DNA from 2 places in the Pseudomonas purpurea genome. Region 1 is predicted to be linked to the other one. Evidence: predicted binding sites of a transcription regulator. Region 1 holds the regulator's gene; the other holds the start of a gene.
What was found. Region 1 encodes FliA, which starts transcription of late flagellar genes. Its sites were predicted from a motif close to CTAAAGTTTNNNNNNNNNNNGCCGNTAA; they were not measured.
Positions count from the first base shown of each region.

Region 2: the regulator FliA is predicted to act here: its motif matches at 1,637-1,664, upstream of AABM54_RS16845 (methyl-accepting chemotaxis protein).

Region 1 covers NZ_CP150918.1:1,840,099-1,844,310, reverse strand. The annotation lists gene AABM54_RS08230 (chemotaxis protein CheA) at 1-953, opposite strand, end outside; gene AABM54_RS08225 (protein phosphatase CheZ) at 981-1,769, opposite strand; gene AABM54_RS08220 (chemotaxis response regulator CheY) at 1,791-2,162, opposite strand; gene fliA (RNA polymerase sigma factor FliA) at 2,329-3,069, opposite strand; gene fleN (flagellar synthesis regulator FleN) at 3,066-3,896, opposite strand; gene flhF (flagellar biosynthesis protein FlhF) at 4,011-4,212, opposite strand, start outside.
Region 2 covers NZ_CP150918.1:3,735,800-3,740,011, forward strand. The annotation lists gene AABM54_RS16845 (methyl-accepting chemotaxis protein) at 1-1,596, opposite strand, end outside; gene AABM54_RS16850 (Na+/H+ antiporter NhaC family protein) at 1,709-3,025, opposite strand; gene AABM54_RS16855 (methyl-accepting chemotaxis protein) at 3,382-4,212, shown strand, end outside.

The sequences.
Region 1 (4,212 bases):
ACCGGTTTTGGTGCTGCCTTGGCAACAGGCGCAGCCACTGCCGCCGTGGCCGAACCGGCCACTTCGGTGAACTTGCCTTTGCCGTGCAACTCGTCGAGCAACGACTCGAACTCGTGATCGGAGATCAGGTCGCTGCCGGCCGCAGCCGCCGTTGGCGCTGCTTGTGCAGGAACCGAAGCAATCGCCGAATCCAGTGCTTCAACGGCAAAGTTACCCTTGCCGTGCAACTGGTCGAGCAGTGCTTCGAATTCGTCGTCGGTGATGTCGGTATTGGCTGGCGTCGATACAGGTGCCGCCGGCGCTGCCGGTGCTACCACGGCATCCGCCGCGAACTGGCCTTTGCCGTGCAGTTGATCGAGCAAGGACTCGAACTCGGCATCAGTAATTTCATCACTGCCCGGCGCAGCAGGTTCTGCCGCAGCCACTGGGGCCTCGGCCTGCTCCTTGACCGCATTCAGCGAGTCGAGCAGTTGTTCGAATTCGTTGTCGGTGATGTCGCCCGATTCGCTTTCCGCGACTGGCGCTTCCACCACTTCTTCGACCACAGGCGCAACGTCGGCCGAAGCCGGTTCGGCCAGGCGAGCCAACGCCGCCAGCAACTCCGGCGTTGCTGCCGTGATCGGTGAACGCTCGCGGACTTCGCTGAACATGCTGTTCACCGCGTCGAGCGCTTCGAGAACCACGTCCATCAATTCCGAGTCGACGCGACGCTCACCCTTGCGCAGGATGTCGAACACGTTTTCGGCGATGTGACAGCACTCCACCAGCTCGTTGAGCTGGAGGAAGCCGGCGCCCCCTTTTACAGTGTGAAAACCGCGAAAAATTGCATTGAGCAAGTCCGCATCATCCGGTCGGCTTTCAAGCTCGACCAGTTGCTCGGACAGTTGCTCTAGAATCTCGCCGGCCTCAACCAGGAAATCCTGAAGGATCTCTTCATCGGCGCCGAAGCTCATTAATGGGGTGCTCCTACAGGTCTAAACCTAAAATCCAAGGCTGGAAAGCAAATCGTCCACATCGTCCTGACCGGACACAACGTCTTCACGTTTATCGGCATGAATCTGCGGACCTTCACCCTGCGTGAGATGTTTTTGTGGATCTTTTTCGGCCAACATCGCTTCGCGGTCATGCTCGATGCCTGCAAAGCGGTCGACTTGACTGGCCATCAGTACGAGTTTGAGCAGATTGCTTTCGACTTCGGTGACCAGTTGGGTCACACGCTTGATGACTTGCCCGGTGAGGTCCTGGTAGTCCTGAGCCAGCAGAATGTCATTGAGGTTGTTCGACACGACGTGAGTGTTCTCGACGCTGCGCGTCAGGAAACCGTCAACGCGTCTTGCCAGCTCACGAAATTCCTCGGCACCGACTTCACGCCGCATGAACCGGCCCCAGTCCGCACTCAAGGCCTGGGCATCAGTGCTCAGGCCATTGACCAGCGGGGTGCTGTTCTCGACCAGATCCATGGTGCGGTTGGCCGCAGCCTCGGTCAGCTTGACCACATAGGACAGGCGTTCGGTGGCATCCGTGATCTGCGACACTTCCTCGGCTTGAGGCATGTGCGGGTCAATCTGAAAATTGACGATCGCGCTGTGCAGCTCGCGAGTGAGCTTGCCAACTTCCTGGTACAGGCCGCGATCACGGGTCTGATTGAGCTCATGGATCAGTTGCACCGCATCGCCGAACTTGCCTTTTTCAAGGCTGTCGACCAGTTCGCGGGCATGTTTTTTCAGGGTCGATTCAAAATCGCCCTGTGAAGATTCGTTGTGCTCCATAGCTCCCCCGTGGCGGATGCATCAACCGATGCGTTCGAAGATTTTTTCGATCTTGTCTTTCAACGCCTGGGCCGTGAAGGGTTTGACCACATAGCCGTTAACACCGGCCTGAGCGGCTTCGATGATCTGCTCGCGCTTCGCTTCAGCGGTCACCATCAATACGGGCAGGTGCTTGAGCTTTTCATCGGCACGCACGTGGCGCAGCAGATCGATACCGGTCATGCCAGGCATGTTCCAGTCCGTTACCAGAAAGTCGATGCTGCCGCTGTTGAGTACAGGGATGGCGGTAGTGCCGTCGTCTGCCTCGACCGTGTTGGTGAACCCAAGGTCACGCAACAGGTTTTTTATGATCCGCCGCATCGTTGAGAAGTCATCAACGATGAGGATTTTCATGTTCTTGTCCAATTCGACCTCCAAGCAGTCTTAAACGCGCTCAGCACCTGAACGCGCCATTTCAATCAATCCGGCGTAACACTCAACAACTGTCTGGAGTACAACGGGCCGAGACCGGTTCAGCCTAAGCCGTACCAGCCTCGTTCGCAGCGCCCCATACGGCCTGTCAACGCGCTCGCCACTCCCCCAAACGCCCCCGCAAACGGGCCGCGCACTGGCTGTGTAACTGGCTGACCCGCGATTCGCTGACCCCCAGGACCTCACCGATTTCCTTGAGGTTCAGCTCTTCGTCGTAGTACAGCGCCAACACCAGTCGCTCACGCTCCGGCAAATTGGCAATCGCGTCCGCCAGCGCAGCCTGGAAACGTTCGTCTTCCAGGTCACGCGACGGCTCGAGATGAGCACTCGCGCCATCCTCATGCAGCCCTTCATGCTCGCCGTCCTGCAACAGATCGTCGAAGCTGAACAGCCGGCTGCCCAAGGTGTCGTTCAAAATCCCGTAATAATCATCGAGACTCAATTGGAGTTCGGCCGCAACCTCGTGATCTTTAGCGTCGCGGCCGGTTTTAGCTTCAATCGAGCGAATTGCGTCGCTGACCATGCGGGTATTGCGGTGAACCGAACGTGGCGCCCAGTCCCCCTTGCGTACTTCATCGAGCATCGCCCCACGGATGCGGATCCCCGCATACGTCTCGAAGCTTGCACCTTTGCTTGCGTCGTACTTGGTTGACACTTCGAGCAAGCCGATCATCCCGGCCTGGATCAAATCCTCGACCTGGACACTGGCCGGCAGGCGAGCCAACAAGTGATAGGCAATACGCTTGACCAGTGGCGCGTAGCGCTCGATCAATTCGTACTGGGCGTCACGTGCCGACTTCTTGTAAAGGTTGTAACCGCTGGCCGTCATAGCACAGGTCCTGCCGTTTGTTGCACGAGACGCTCGACGAAAAACTCCAGGTGCCCGCGCGGGTTGGCAGGCAATGGCCAGGTATCGACCTTCTGTGCAATGGCCTTGAACGCCAGCGCGCACTTGGAACGCGGAAAGGCTTCATAGACCGCACGTTGCTTCTGCACTGCCTTGCGCACGCTCTCGTCGTAGGGAACGGCACCGACGTATTGTAAGGCGACGTCCAGGAAGCGATCCGTGACCTTGGTCAACTTGGCGAACAGATTGCGACCTTCTTGAGGGCTTTGTGCCATGTTGGCCAGCACGCGGAAGCGGTTCATGCCGTAATCGCGGTTAAGCAGTTTGATCAGGGCATAGGCGTCGGTGATCGAGGTCGGCTCGTCGCAGACCACCAGCAGTACTTCTTGCGCGGCGCGAACGAAACTGACTACCGAGTCACCAATACCGGCAGCGGTGTCGATGACGAGTACGTCGAGGTTGTCGCCGATATCGCTGAACGCCTGAATCAGGCCGGCATGCTGGGCCGGGCTCAGGTGAACCATGCTCTGGGTACCGGAAGCCGCCGGAACGATTCGAATACCGCCAGGCCCCTGCAACAATACGTCGCGCAGCTCACAGCGGCCTTCGATGACGTCGGCCAAGGTATGTTTAGGTGTCAGCCCCAGCAGGACGTCGACGTTCGCCAGACCCAGATCGGCATCCAGCAGCATGACGCGCCTGCCAAGCTCGGCGAGAGCCAGGGACAAGTTAACTGACACGTTAGTCTTCCCGACGCCACCTTTGCCGCCGGTCACCGCGATCACCTGTACGGGATGCATGCTGCCCATGTTCTTTCTTTACCTTGTCTTGCTTAGACGCGGGCTACATAACTGGCTGCGCGTTCACACTGGAACAATGCATGGCAGTCCGTCGATGTAGGTACAAATCTATTCATTAATACCTCAGCCGACCCGCTTGGTCGGGCTGTGGTAGAGATCAGCGAACATGTCAGCCATGGCCTCTTCGCTGGGTTCTTCCTGCATTTGCACACTGACGGCGCGGCTGACCAATTGGTGGCGGCGCGGCAGGTGCAGGTCATCCGGAATACGCGGCCCATCGGTGAGATAGGCCACGGGCAGTTCGTGACTGATGGCCAAGCTCAAC
Region 2 (4,212 bases), 1.9 Mb from region 1:
GTCCGCCACGCTGTCCACGGCCACCGCGATCTGATGCACGCTGCGGTTGATCTCTTCGGCCACGGCGGTTTGCTCTTCGGCGGCGCTGGCGATTTGCGCGTTCATCGAGTTGATGGTGCCAATCAGTTCAGCCATGGTGTCCAGCGATGCCCCGGCTTCGTTGGCCTGGGCCGACGTGCCGTCACCGGCGTCGCTGGAGCGGCGCATGGCGTCGACCGCCGACTGCGTGCCCGCTTGCAGGCGATCGATCATGCCCTGGATTTCCTGGGTGCTTTGCTGAGTGCGGCTGGCCAGCGCCCGCACTTCATCGGCCACCACCGCAAAACCGCGCCCTGCTTCACCGGCACGCGCCGCTTCGATGGCCGCGTTGAGCGCCAGCAGGTTGGTCTGGTCGGCAATCGAACGAATCACCCCCAGCACACTGACAATCGACGACACGTCTTGCTGCAAGCTGTCCAAAGATGTGCCGCTGTGGCGAATGTCGTCCACCAGGGCGTGGATCTGCGAAATGCTGCCCGCCACCACCCGCTTGGCCGCCAGCCCTTCTTCTTCGGTCTGCTGAGCGGCAACCGCGGCGCCTTGTGCGCTTTTCGCCACTTCCTGGGCAGCCGAAGACATTTCGTTGATCGCTGTGGCGACCTGATCGGTTTCGTGACGCTGACGCTCCATCGCCTGCTCCGAACGATGAGCCTGATCGGAAACCTGGCTCACCAGACCGGTCAGTTGCCCGGTCATTTCGGTGATCTGGCGCACCAGACCATGGATCTTGTCGACGAAACGGTTGAACGAGCCGGCCAACTCGCCGAGTTCGTCCTGGCTGGTGATCGCCAGGCGCCGGGTCAGGTCGCCCTCGCCGGCCGCGATGTCATCGAGGTTGGCCTTCATCAGGTGCAGCGGACGCAGGATCGTGTTCGCAACCAACATGCCGACCACGGCAATCACCAGCAACACCACCAGCGCGATGCCGATGATGCTCAGCAAGACGCCTTGCATGCGCTCGTGAACCTTGACCTCGACCTCGGCCACCTGGGCTTCGATGCCGTCCAGGTTGACCACCGTACCGATGACCATGTCCCACTTGGGCAGGTAGTCGGTGTAACCCAGTTTGGGCACCAGCACCTTGTCGTTACCCGGCAGCGAAGAGCTGTACTGCAGGTAATGGCTGCCGTCCTTGGCCACTTTCACCAGGTCGCGGTTGATGTACACGCCATTCGGGTCACGGTTGTCCTTGAAGCTCTTGCCCACGCCATCCGGGCTGTTGCCCTTGAACAGGCGCACGGTCTCGGAGTCGTAGCCGAAGAAGTAGCCGTCCTTGCCGTAGGTGATGCTCGACAGCAACTTGACCACTTGCGCACGCGCCACGGTATCGCCTGGGGCCGCCGCGTCGTAAAGCGGTTTGACGCTGCTCATCGCCACTTCGACGTAGCTTTGCAACGTTGCCTTGGCATCGTTCAACAGCCGCTGACGGGTTTCTTCGACTTCCTTGTTCGCCTGCTCTTGCAGGATGAACACCGTGGTCAGGCTGATGACCAGCGCAAAGAGCAGCACCGGGAGTACCGCGAGGGATAAGACTTTGGCCTTCAGGCTCAGGCGCATGCTTTGTTCTCTCTTGATGTGATTGGCATGGTTAAAGTCGTTAGCGGCCCGTCGGATCAAAAGTTGAGGAATTGCCCGTAAACACGGGGCAACTCCCCTTTTTGGTGCGCGATTACAGGACCATCGCGGCCACCCAGCCGAACGCCAGCAACGGCAGGTTGTAATGCAGGAACGTCGGGACCACGGTGTCCCAGATATGGTGATGCTGACCGTCGATGTTCAGGCCGGAGGTCGGACCGAGTGTCGAGTCGGAGGCCGGCGAACCCGCGTCGCCCAGCGCCCCGGCCGTGCCGACGATGCAGACGATGGCCAACGGGCTGAACCCCAGTTGCACGCAGAGCGGGACGAAAATCGCCGCGAGGATCGGCACCGTCGAGAACGACGAGCCGATGCCCATGGTCACCAGCAAACCCACCAGCAGCATCAGCAGCGCGCCGATCCCCTTGCTGTGGCCGATCCACGACGCCGAGGTCTGGACCAGCGTCTGCACTTCGCCCGTGGCTTTCATCACTTCAGCAAAGCCCGAGGCGGCGATCATGATGAAACCGATCATCGCCATCATCTTCATGCCTTCGGTGAACAGGTCATCGGTCTCACGCCAGCGCACCACACCCGACACCGAGAAGATCAGGAACCCGGCCAACGCACCAATGATCATCGAGTCCAGCAGCAACTGAATGATGAAGGCCGCCGAGATGGCCAGGCCTGCCACCAGCAGGGTCACCGGGTTGTACTGTACCGCGACTTGCTCTACCCGCTCGATTTTGCCCAGGTCGTACACGCGCTTCTTGCGGTAGCTGAACAATGCCATCAACAGGCCGAATACCATGCCCAGCGCTGGAATACCCATGGCATGGGTTACATTGACGCCGCTAATATCCACACCACTCTTACTGACATTAGCCAGCAGAATTTCATTCAGGAAGATGTTCCCGAAACCCACCGGCAAGAACATATAAGGCGTGATCAAACCAAAGGTCATGACGCAGGCAATAAGTCGGCGATCAAGTTGCAACTTGGTTAATACATACAGTAGCGGCGGCACCAGTAACGGGATGAACGCAATGTGGATCGGCAGAATATTCTGCGACGCAATCGCCACCACCCACAACAACCCGATCAACAGCCATTTGACCTGACCGCCTCCGGCCGCATCCTGACGGTCGACCAGTTGCAGGACCTTGTCCGCCAACGCATGGGCCAGGCCCGATTTGGCAATGGCCACCGCGAAAGCGCCGAGCAAGGCGTAGGACAACGCAACCGTCGCCCCGCCGCCGAGGCCACTGTTGAAGGCTTTCAAGGTCGCTTCGATACCCAGGCCACCGGTCAGGCCGCCCACCAGCGCCCCAACGATCAGCGCGATCACCACGTGCACGCGGGACAGGCTGAGGACCAGCATGACGCCAACCGCGGCAATTACTGCATTAATCATCGTTACCTCAAAGCACGGCGACGGGGGAAAACCGACGCAAACAGGATGAGTCCGACCGTAGGGCTTCGTGAGCCGACGGCGGATTGAAGAGAGGGTTTTATTAGAGGGCACGCACTGTGCCGCAGCGGGCCCGGCTTGTCAAAGCGCGAGGTCGCGCGGTGCCCGGTTGTCGCCTGGCTGTCCGTTAATGACGATCAGGCGCTTGTCATTAAAACGAACAACTAAAGGCCTAAATTAATGACGGCTATTAATCGTTTCAGCAGCAACTAAGTGAGTGCGACGAATAAAGAAACCAGCGGCGCGGCCGTTACACTGCAAAAGCCTATGCGTTTATCAAGAATAAGGACTTCCCCATGTCGCTTCGACAACTTTCCATTCAATGGAAAATCACCTTGCTGGCCGGACTTTGCCTACTCGGCATCGTGACCCTGCTAGTCGGGCTTTCGCTGTACCGCATGGAGCACAACTCCGAGCTGGTCAAAGCCTCCAGCATGGAAATGCTCACCGAAGCGGCTCAGGCGCGGATCGAAGCCCAGGGCGAAGTCCAGGCGTTGGGGATTCGCCAACAGTTCATGGACGCCTATCAATATGGCCACGGTTTCTCGCGCCAGGTGCTGTTCCTGCGCGAACAGGCCGAAAAGCGCTTCCTCGATGCCTTCGACCTGCGTGAAGACCTGACCCGCCAGGTCAAGTCGGCCCTGCAAGCCAACCCGGAACTGCTCGGACTGTCGCTGGTGTTTGAAGCCAACGCGCTGGACGGCAAGGACGAACTGTTCGTCGGCCAGAAAGACCTCGGCAGCAACGACAAGGGCCGCTTTGCGCTCTACTGGTCGCAGCCGACACCCGGCAAGCTGACCTCCATGTCGCTGCCCGAAAGCGACATGGCCGACACCAGCACCGGCCCCAGCGGCGAGGCGGCCAACGCCTGGTTCACCTGCCCGCGCGTGACCCTCAAGCCGTGCGTGATCGAACCCTACTTCTATGTGATCGACGGCCAGAACGTGCTGATGACCAGCATCGTGTTCCCGTTGCGGGTCGATGGCAAAGTCATCGCTTCGCTGTCGGTGGACATCAACCTCAACAGCCTGCAAGCGGTCAGCCAGCAAGCGAGCAAAAAGCTCTACAGCGGCCAGACCAACGTCAGCATTGTCAGCCCGGTCGGCCTGCTCGCCGGCTACAGCCCG